DNA from 3 places in the Arthrobacter sp. efr-133-TYG-120 genome. Region 1 is predicted to be linked to each of the others. Evidence: riboswitches for the same ligand, from Rfam matches in the RefSeq annotation. Region 1 holds a riboswitch; each other region holds the start of a gene.
What was found. Region 1 has a riboswitch for cyclic di-AMP ahead of QRN51_RS09460 (M23 family metallopeptidase). Riboswitches for the same ligand answer to the same signal wherever they lie in the genome.
Positions count from the first base shown of each region.

Region 2: linked by a shared signal. The riboswitch ahead of QRN51_RS04210 (aggregation-promoting factor C-terminal-like domain-containing protein) and the one ahead of QRN51_RS09460 (M23 family metallopeptidase) in region 1 are both predicted to bind cyclic di-AMP.
Region 3: linked by a shared signal. The riboswitch ahead of QRN51_RS05540 (hypothetical protein) and the one ahead of QRN51_RS09460 (M23 family metallopeptidase) in region 1 are both predicted to bind cyclic di-AMP.

Region 1 covers NZ_JARVRI010000014.1:253,669-256,935, reverse strand. Annotated here, with positions in the region: gene QRN51_RS09465 (NlpC/P60 family protein) at 1-376, opposite strand, end outside; cyclic di-AMP (ydaO/yuaA leader) riboswitch at 382-548, opposite strand; gene QRN51_RS09460 (M23 family metallopeptidase) at 694-1,512, opposite strand; cyclic di-AMP (ydaO/yuaA leader) riboswitch at 1,515-1,722, opposite strand; gene QRN51_RS09455 (iron-dependent transcriptional repressor DtxR) at 1,847-2,542, opposite strand; gene serC (phosphoserine transaminase) at 2,814-3,267, shown strand, end outside.
Region 2 covers NZ_JARVRI010000005.1:185,979-189,245, forward strand. Annotated here, with positions in the region: gene QRN51_RS04205 (bifunctional glycosyltransferase family 2/GtrA family protein) at 1-516, opposite strand, end outside; gene QRN51_RS04210 (aggregation-promoting factor C-terminal-like domain-containing protein) at 677-1,414, opposite strand; cyclic di-AMP (ydaO/yuaA leader) riboswitch at 1,417-1,590, opposite strand; gene QRN51_RS04215 (sensor histidine kinase) at 1,755-3,233, opposite strand; gene QRN51_RS04220 (response regulator transcription factor) at 3,246-3,267, opposite strand, start outside.
Region 3 covers NZ_JARVRI010000008.1:100,508-103,774, reverse strand. Annotated here, with positions in the region: gene QRN51_RS05545 (flavin-containing monooxygenase) at 1-1,001, shown strand, start outside; cyclic di-AMP (ydaO/yuaA leader) riboswitch at 1,086-1,231, shown strand; gene QRN51_RS05540 (hypothetical protein) at 1,246-2,361, shown strand; gene QRN51_RS05535 (PucR family transcriptional regulator) at 2,520-3,267, opposite strand, start outside.

The DNA of each region.
Region 1 (3,267 bases):
TAGCGGCACCCGTGGCAGCCTGCGAAGCCGGAGCGGCTTCCTGGGTGGCAACCGGAGCTGCGACAACCGGAGCAGCTTCGGTTGAAACCACCGGGCGTTCGTACTTGATGGCGACGGAGGAGTCGGCCGAAATGCTGGCTTGGGCGATGGACTGGACTTCCAGGGCGGAGGTCGAAGTGGACTCGCGGGGAACGTTGGTTTCTGCAGCGTTGGCTGCGATACCGCTAGTGAGCACCAGACCGGAAGCAGCTGCGATAACGGCTGCCTGACGGCCTACGCCACCGGCGTTGCTGCCGACAGTCTTAGCGATAACGGCAAGCGAGTTGGTCTTGGTGACCGCGGCACGGTGGCGCGCAACAGTAGAGCGTGAAGACACGTTAAGAGGCCTCTCCCTATGCCCGCGAGGTAAGCTGTCGGATTCGGATGGGAGTCATCCGGCCACACTCCTCCCTCTCGGAAGTCGTGCGACTTAACCCCAAGGCCATCGGTGAAGATGACCAAAAGTGGGTCCCCCGCCTCTGCCAGACGATGTTTTGCGAACGGAACCTCGGGCAGTGGCAGAGCTAGGCAATCCACCCGAGTGCATCAACTCTCTAAAAGTTGATGCGAGTTAGACGGTACATGAGTTTTGGCTGAATGTCACATTCAGGTCACGGAGCGTGACAAGCATGCGAGAGACTTCCATCGGATTGGCTACAGCCAGCCCAGGGGGTCAACGACGTCGCCGTTGACCATGACTTCAAAGTGGAGGTGGCAGCCCGTGGAGGCGCCCGTAGTGCCGCTCAATGCGATGACATCGCCTCGGCCAACCGTTTGGCCCACCTGGACGTTGAACGACGACAAATGGTTGTACGTGGTTTCCAGGCCGTTGCCATGGTCCACCACAATGCGGTTTCCGCCGCCATACGGATGCCAGCCGGCGAAGGTGACCTTGCCGGCCGCGGCAGCATGGACCTGGGTGCCGCACTGGGCCACGAAGTCCTGTCCGCGGTGGAACTCCCCCAACCCGCCCGTGATGGGATTCACGCGGTAGCCGAAAGGCGAGGCCGTGGTCAGGGTGTCCAGGGGCGCCCCCAGGGTGCCCTTGGAGGACGAGGTCTTGATGGTGCCGACGGACTGTGCGCTCAAGAGCTGCTTGAGCTTGCTATCCGGATCCGCAGTGGTTGACACTGCGGCACGGCTGAAGTCGATCGTGGCGCTTGCCGCGGCCGGAATCTCGGGCTGGGTGCCCACAGCCGAGGCGGCCTGGCTTGAATCCGCCGCGGCAGTCATGGCGCCGGTGCCCGGCATGGCGACTGTCAGGATGAGGCCCGTCGTAGCGAGGGCCACTCCGGCCTTCTGTCCTGCTCCGCTCGCGGCGGCGAATTCGGCCATCTGCCGCAAGGGACCCTTGCGGCGGCGAAGTTCGCGATGGGGATCGCGCGGCCGCTCGTGCTCGACGGCGCTTGTGCTCCGCAGCTCAGCAGTAGGACCGGACGCGCGCCTGCGGCCCCTGGTGTTCTGCGTGGTCAAGGTTTTCCTCTCTGGCAAGCCTGCGAAGTTAGCTGTCGGATTCGGGCCAGAGAGATCGTGGACCCGGTCCGCGCGAAGGGCACGAAACGCAAGGTACCCGGAGGGGCCTTGCGTTGTTTGCACTTCCGCTACGGACTTCACCCCAAGGCCGTCTTTCGACAGCCGATGGTGGTTCCTCCGTTTCTGCCAGTGAATGGACTAATCCACCTGATCCGCTGGCAGAACTCGGCTTCGGATCAGGTAACGCTTTGGTATCGGCGCCAGTATTTAACTATAGGGGATTAAGCCCCACGGTAATAATTTCGTTATCTTTGCGGGCGACCCCGCCGGGCGGCTAGGCGACCGTGACAAACACGTGCGAGGCGACCTCAGGCGGCAGCTCCAGCGCGCCCTCGATATTGGGCACGCGAACGGAAATGTACTCCCCCACGCGCTCCAGGGACACCCTGGCGCCCGGGCGGATTCCGCCCTCGTCCAGCTGGACCAGAAGTTCCGGTTCCACCTGGATCGGTTCAGCCAGCCGGCTGACGGTGACCCGGTTTTCAGGTGAATATTCGTTCATCGCGTCAACAAGGTTGACCACGCCATCCGTAAAGGCGTGGGACGCGGCTCCACCCAGCGCTTCGAGTCCGGGAATGGGGTTGCCATAGGGCGATTCCGTGGGGTGGTCCAGCAACTCATAGAGCCGCCGTTCCACGCGCTCACTCATGACATGCTCCCAACGGCACGCTTCATCGTGCACGTAGGCCCAGTCCAGTCCAATGACATCTGCCAGGAGCCGTTCGGCGAGCCTGTGCTTGCGCATGACCTCGGTGGCGCGTTTCCGGCCCGTTTCAGTCAGCTCAAGGTGCCGGTCGTTGGACACAATCACCAGGCCGTCGCGCTCCATCCGCCCGATCGTCTGGGAAACGGTGGGGCCGGAGTGCCGCAAGCGCTCGGCGATGCGGGCGCGAAGAGCCACGATGTTCTCTTCTTCAAGCTCCAAAATGGTCCGAAGATACATCTCAGTGGTATCGATCAGATCCGTCATCCAGCTCAGCTCCTCGAGCGCAGTATCTTGCGTATTTTCGCCAGCTCCAAGCTTAGCTTATTTGGAATTACTCCGGATAATTCCGGCGCTTGTCCACCGCCCGGTCCGCCGTCCTCTCCTGAGCCGGCGGAACAATGGTTTCCACGTGGCGGACTATGACACCTTCGGTTCTGCCCCCGACTGCGGCGTCAGGCAGAATTGGGGAGTCGAAGGGGCAGCTTGCCACCTGCCACGACCCATCTAGGCCGCTACTTCACCATTGGAGCATCCCGTGAGCGACAACAGCATCACCATCCCCGCCGATTTGCTGCCCAAGGACGGCCGCTTCGGCGCCGGGCCCTCCAAGGTCCGCCCGGAGCAGATCGAGGCCCTCTCCGCCGCCTCGACAACGATCCTCGGCACCTCCCACCGCCAAGCACCCGTCAAGAACCTGGTGGGCTCCGTCCGCGAGGGACTTAGCCAGTTCTTCCGTGCGCCCGAGGGCTACGAGGTGATCCTCGGCGTCGGAGGCTCCACCGCGTTCTGGGACGTCGCCAGCTTCGGCCTGGTCGAGAAGAAGGCCCAGCACCTCTCCTTCGGTGAGTTCGGTTCCAAGTTCGCTTCGGCGACCAACAAGGCACCGTTCCTTGAAGCTTCCTCCATCATCACGTCCGAGCCTGGTACCCGGCCGGTTTCCCAGGCCGAAGCAGGCGTGGACGTGTACGCGTGGCCACAGAACGAAACCT
Region 2 (3,267 bases), on a different contig from region 1:
CCGCGAGTTACGGGTCAGTCGGGTGCCGATGGCGAGGTCCGAATGGCCGGAGATCAGCGGCGCCAAAAGGGGCGCCAGTGCGGCGAGGTCAGTGGAAAGGTCAACGTCCATGTAAGCCAGAACGGGCGACGGCGATGCAAGCCACACCTTGCGAAGGGCGTTGCCGCGTCCCTTCTCGTCAAGGTGGACAACCGCGAGCTCGGGCAGTTCCCGGGCTACGCGCTCCGCGATTTTCAACGTGCCGTCCGTGCTCGCGTTGTCCGCCACGGTGATGCGGAAGCCATGCGGGAAGGATTCGCGCAAGTGGCCGTGAAGCCTGCGCAGGCACTCTTCGAGATCGCGTTCCTCGTTGAAGACGGGGATGGTGACGTCGAGGACGGGGATGGCGGTGTGGGTGTCCACGGGGGCGCGCCGCCCCGTGCCGCGCTGGATGGGAGTGCTGGGTTGGATGGGAAGGCCCGGCGGCACCACCGCGGGGTCCTTCAGGGTTCCGGAGGTGGATTCGATGAGCGTCATGTATCCAGAGTGCCGTTGCCGAATATGAAGGCTTTAGGCGGAACCTGTGACGTGGCTGTGGATGTGTGACCAGCGTGGCGCATCACTTGCCTGGCCAAGAAACGGAGAGGCCCGCCCCGGAAGGGACGGACCTCGACGTACTTTGTGGTTGGCTCTTGGCTTAGTACCAGTTGTGGGCCAAGTGGAAGGACCATGCCGCGGACGGCGATCCGTAGCGTTCCTTGATGTAGTTCAGGCCCCAGCGGATTTGCGTCTGGTAGTTGGTCTGCCAGTCGGCGCCTTCGGACGCCATCTTTTCGGCCGGCAGCGACTGCCCAATGCCGTAAGCGCCACTGGAGGCGTTGGTGGCAGTGGTGCGCCAATCCGATTCCTTGTTCCACAAAGTGATTAGGGCCGACATTTCGCCCTGGCCCCAACCGTAGGAGGGAAGGATGCTTGCGGCGTAGGCCTGGGCGCCGGAGGGATCATCGACGGCGACGGGTGCAGCCGGTGCCGCTGGAGCAGGGGGTGCAGCGGGTGCGGCCGGTGCGGCAGCCTGGGGCGCGATGGCGGCTGGAGCGGGCGCGGCTGCCTGGCTTGGCGTCGACGCAGTGCTCGGCTTGGGGCTCGCGCTTGCGCTCGCCGACGGCGTGGCGGTGGCCGAAGGCGTGGCTGAGTGATCCACCGTGCGGGATTCGGACGTGCGGCTCATGTCCTGGGCGTTGATGGCTTGTCCGGCGGCCTGGGTGGCAGCGCCTGCGCCGAGGAACACGGCAACGACGCCGGCAACAACTGCCATGCGCTGGCCGGTGCCGAGGTTCGAGGCGGCTCGCCTCAGCGTGGAACGTGACTTGTTTCTCCGGGCAGGTTCGCCGCGGTGGCGCGCAACAGGGCGCGACTGATCCTTGGAATCAGACATGGTGATTGCCTCTCGACGCCTGCGGAGTTAGCTGTCGGATTCGGATGAGGTCATCCGGCCGTGGCCACAGCGGAACGTGGCGGCACGGCTTCACCCCTAGGGCTGGCTCAACATGAGCGCTTGCCCGGAGACCTGGGTCCCCCGTCTCTGCCTGGACTGTTGGGCACCGGGGAGTGGCAGAGCTCGGCGCCTACCCGGCGGTGGCCGGAATGATCCAGCGCACCTATTCGACGGTACAGGAGGATCCAGCTTAAGTCACATTTAGGTAACGGAGATCACGACGCCGGTGCGTCGACTTGCGCGTGCCGGGCACCGGCGTCGTACTCTTCTGGTTCGCCCGTCAGGCCGGGGCAGTCCTGAGCGCCGGGAGCCGCACCGCGAACTCCGTCCGGCCAGGCCGCGACGCCACTTCGACCGTGCCGCCGTGCGCCTGAACGATGGATTCCACAATGGACAAGCCGAGGCCGGAGGTGCCCTCGGAGCCGGACCGGGCGGCGTCGGCACGGGCAAAGCGGGAGAAGATCCTGCCCTGGAATTCAGGCGGGATGCCCGGGCCGTTGTCGGTCACGGTCACCACGGCGCTGCCATCGGCGGAGCGCATCACGCCCGTGACCACGGTGGTTCCCGCCTCGGTGTGCTTGCGGGCGTTGGAGAGCAGATTCGCCAAAACCTGGTGGAGTTGGGTGGTGTCGCCGCGGACCGTGAGGGGCTCATCCGGGAGCTTGAGCTGCCAGATGTGCTCGGGGGCCATGACTTTCTCGTCGCTGACGGTCTCGATCACCAACTGCGTGAGATCCACATCGGTGAATTCCGGGGCCTTCCCTTCGTCCAACCGGGCCAAGAGAAGGAGGTCCTCCACGAGGGTGGTCATGCGTTCGGACTGGCTCTGCACCCGGCCCAGCGACTTGCGCCCGTCTTCGGTGAACGTCTCGGTCATGCGCAAGAGTTCGGTGTAGCCGCGGATGGCGGTCAGCGGAGTGCGTAGTTCGTGCGACGCATCCGCGACGAACTGGCGCACCTTGGTTTCGCTTTGCTGGCGGGCCTCGAGGGCGCTCGAGACGTTGTCCAGCATCAGGTTCAAAGCATGGCCGACGCTTCCCACTTCGGTGCTCGGATGGGCCGCCGACGCCGGAACACGCACCGCGAGGGCCACTTCACCGGCGTCAAGCGGAAGTTTCGACACCTTGGTGGCGACGTCGGAGAGTTGCTCCAACGGCCGCATGGTACGGCGGATCAGCACGGTTCCGGCCAGCCCGATCAGGACCAGTCCGCCCAAGGAGACCAGCACCATGGTCCAGACGAGGGAGGCCTCGGTGTCCTCTTTCGAGGCGAGCGGGAGACCTGTGATGACAACATCGCCGTAAGGAGTTTCGGTGGCCACCAGCCGGTAGCCGCCAGTGGACAGCGTGCGATCAACCGGGCGGCCATCGGACGGGAGCGCCGACAGGATTCGGGCGTCGCTGGGCGACAACGGCGCACGTGTGGCATCGGAGGACAAGAAGCCGGCATCGCTGCTCACCTGGCCTGCAAGGATGCGTGCATTGAGCGTGCCGATGCTCTGGCCGCGGGGGTCCAGCGGGTCCGGACGGCCGCCAGGGTTGCCTTGCGGCGGGCGGCCGTGGGAGGCCTGCATCAATTGCTGATCGAGCTGCTTCGTGAGGAACACATCCATGGAGGCATAGCTGACCACCCCGACTGCACCGCAGATGGCCACAAGGAGTGCCATGGAGAGAAGGATCAAGCGCGTGCGCAAGTGCCAGGTTGAAGGATTGAACCAGCTATGGTCGGTCTGGCGGGGGATACCCGAGAGTGCGGACATTCGGCGCCCCGGCTATTCGGCAGGCTTGATGACG
Region 3 (3,267 bases), on a different contig from region 1:
TCCTCATCCTGGACTCGCAGGCCCGCGTCGGCGACGTGTGGCGGAGCCGATGGGATTCCTTGCGTCTCTTCACCCCGGCGCAGCACGATTCCCTTCCCGGCCTGCCGTTTCCAGCCGCCCGGGGGACCTTTCCCGGCAAAGACACCATGGCCGAATACCTCGAGAATTACGCCACGAACTGGGAACTCCCGGTACGCCATGGCGCCCGCGTCGTCGGCATCGAGCGGGAGGACGGCCGGTTCCGGGTGCAGTCGAGCGCCGGGTCGATCCTGGCGAGAAACGTTGTTGTTGCCACGGGCCCGAATACACAGCCACGGGTCCCGGCGTTCGCCAGGGATCTCGATCCAGGCATCCACCAACTGCACGGAGCGGAATACTCCAACCCGGACTCAATTCCGCCCGGAGATGTCCTGGTGGTCGGCTCCGGCACCTCCGGCGTCGAAATCGCCCTGGAGCTCGCACCCACGCACCGCACCTACATCGCAGGAAACCCTCCGTTCCACATTCCAGGCCCCGTGACGCGATACGCCGGCGGGCTTTGGTGGCTCTTCATCCACAAGGTGCTGAACAGATCCACCCCTGTCGGCCGCAAGGTCGCGCTCGGGTTCACCCAGCATGGCGCGCCACTGATCCGGACCTCAACGCGGGAGCTCGACGCCGCGGGAGTCACCCGCCTACCACGCCTGAAGGGCACGCGCGATGGCCAACCCCTGACCGATGAAGGTCACGCGATACCGGTGTCCACGGTCATCTGGGCTACTGGTTACCAACCGGACTTTGGCTGGATCCAAGGACTTCCCACGGATGAGGACGGCTGGCCGCTCACCCTCCGGGGCGCCGTAGAACAACTCCCAGGACTGTTCTTTGCGGGCATGCCCTTCCAATACGGGTTGACCTCCGGCCTCGTGGGCGGGGTCGGCCGCGACGCCGAACACGTCGCGGGACTCATCGCCGGCCAGGCCGGGCAAAAACGGGTCACCGCGCCCGTTATTCAAATGTGACTTTGCATGCCGGCTGTTGTAACGTCGAGGGGCGACCCAGTCCCCAACCGGGCCGCTTCCGGGTTGACGCCGAGCTCTGCCGCAACCCGGAATCCGCCAGACCCGCGGCAGAGACGGGGGACCCAGAGTCTCCGGGCCCACTTCAGGCCCTTGGGGTGAAGCCGCCACGCGCGGCCGGACGGCCTCGTCCGAACCCGACAGCTAACCTCGAAGGCGTTGAGAGGCAATCACCATGTCCCCAACCATGGATCAGCCTCGCCGTGCCCAAGTGGCGGGCGAGAGCACCAAACCAACCGGACGTCGTCGGGCCACAGACAGCGAACCGTTCATCGCTGCGCCGGCTTCCGAACCTTTGAGTTCGACGGCGGCACCCACCACCGCCGCAACCCCGACGACGGCGGCACCCACCACGCGCGCGGCCGCCCGTGCAGCCGAACGGAAGCGGGCCTCCGAAGCCAGCGATACTGCGGCCATTCAAACAGTGCCTGCTGCGGCGGCAGAACCTGCCACCGCGGCCATACCGACTGTCGCTGCCGAGACCGCGGCTCCTGCGACAGCTGAGCCGGCCACTGCGGCCATACCGACGGTGTCTGCTGCGACCTTGGCTCGCGCGACAGCAGAGTCGGCCAAAACCGAGAACGCAGCCACAACGGCACTTCCCGCGGCAACCCGCGCGGGCGCCGGTCCGGCGACCCTTACCGGTTCCTCCTTCAGCCGTGAACCACACGCCGTCCTCAAGAAGGCCGCCGCCGTCCGGACGATGAGCAACCGAATGGCAGTGGTGACAGGTGCCCTAGGCATCTTGTTGGCCGCCGGCTCCCTGGGACAAGCCCTCGAGTTGCCCTTCTTCGGCCAGGAATCCCGCGCCCAGGACGCTGCCAGCGCAGACAGCCAGGACTCCACGCAATCCGGCGCTCCTTCCACGACGCCAAGCACCTCCCCCAGCGCTGCGGGATCACCTTCGGCAGCTACCCCGAGCGCCAAGTCCGGCCAGGCCGGGGACCCGGCGCAGCATTCGCCGCAAGGACCGGTAGCTGTCGAATCGTCGAGCGTCCCTGCACCATCGATCTCCGTTCAGGTTCCTGCCCTCCCGTCAGCGCTGCCCCCAAGCCTCACCCCGGCGCCTGTTCCTTCCACCCCGGTTCCGGCCCAGCCTGCGCCGGCTCCCAGCCCCGGTCCGACCGGACCCGCTAGCCCAACCCCGACACCGGATCCGACGGATCCAGCGTCTCCGACTCCCGCACCCACAGGTTCTTGGAAGCCGCGGACCCCGGCCAGCCCCACACCGACGCCACCGCCTACCCAACCGGGCGTCGATCTTGGGTCGATTCTGGACGCAGCAACCAAGGCACTGCAGTGAGGATGGGAGGGCATCGAGCATTTGCCGTCGAGTGGCACGGACGATGCTGCCGGAACACCTGGACGCAGATGATTCAGCACCGCCCGGACCGCTGGCGCTGCAGCCTTCAGTTGAGGCAGTTCAACAAGTAGGCCAGCGCGGTTTCCGGTACCTGCGCTTCAAATCCGCGGTCGGCCAGCCCAGCGGCGCGCCTTGAGCGTTGCGTGGAGTTCGAGACGGGTGGCGCCATTCAACGGATCCGCTCCGATAAGCTGGCGGACCCTGGCCAGTCGGTTGTAGATGCTGCTGCGGTGCAGGTGGAGCTTCGAGGCCACATCCTGAACGGAGCCGTCGCTGTCGTAAAGCAGTTCGAGCACGGGCAGCAGCTCGCCGTTGCGGTCGGCGTCCTCGATCTCCTGGAAGTGCACGGAACCCGAATCGTCCCAGCCCCCGGGCGCCTGTAGCCGTTCGAACAACTGGTAGATCCCGGCCGAGCGGCTGTCCACGAGCTCGCCGAGCGGAGGATCGACGGCGGCAGCCTGGGCCGCGAGCTTCGACTGCCGGTACGCCCGGCCCAGTTGGCGAATAGCCGAAAACGGCTCGCTGATGCCAAGAATGACGCGGTCCACTTTTCGGCCGGCGCGCTTGGCGAGTTCCAGCTGATAGTGGACCAGGACCTGGGCATGCTCTGCCCGTCCGCCCGTTTCGCGGAACAACAGGACTGAGTGCGTCTCAGTCCCGGCGCTGAAAAGCACGGAATCGACCCCGATAGTGGCCTGCAGTGCGGCGGAACGGTGTGTCAGGGTCGCCGCGATCGGATCAGAGACGCCGCCACTGTCCGCAGCATCGAGCACGGTAACCAGCTGCCACGGTCCCCTGCCTTGGATCTCCTTCCATCCCGCCACGGCCGCCACCGCGTTGGACTCG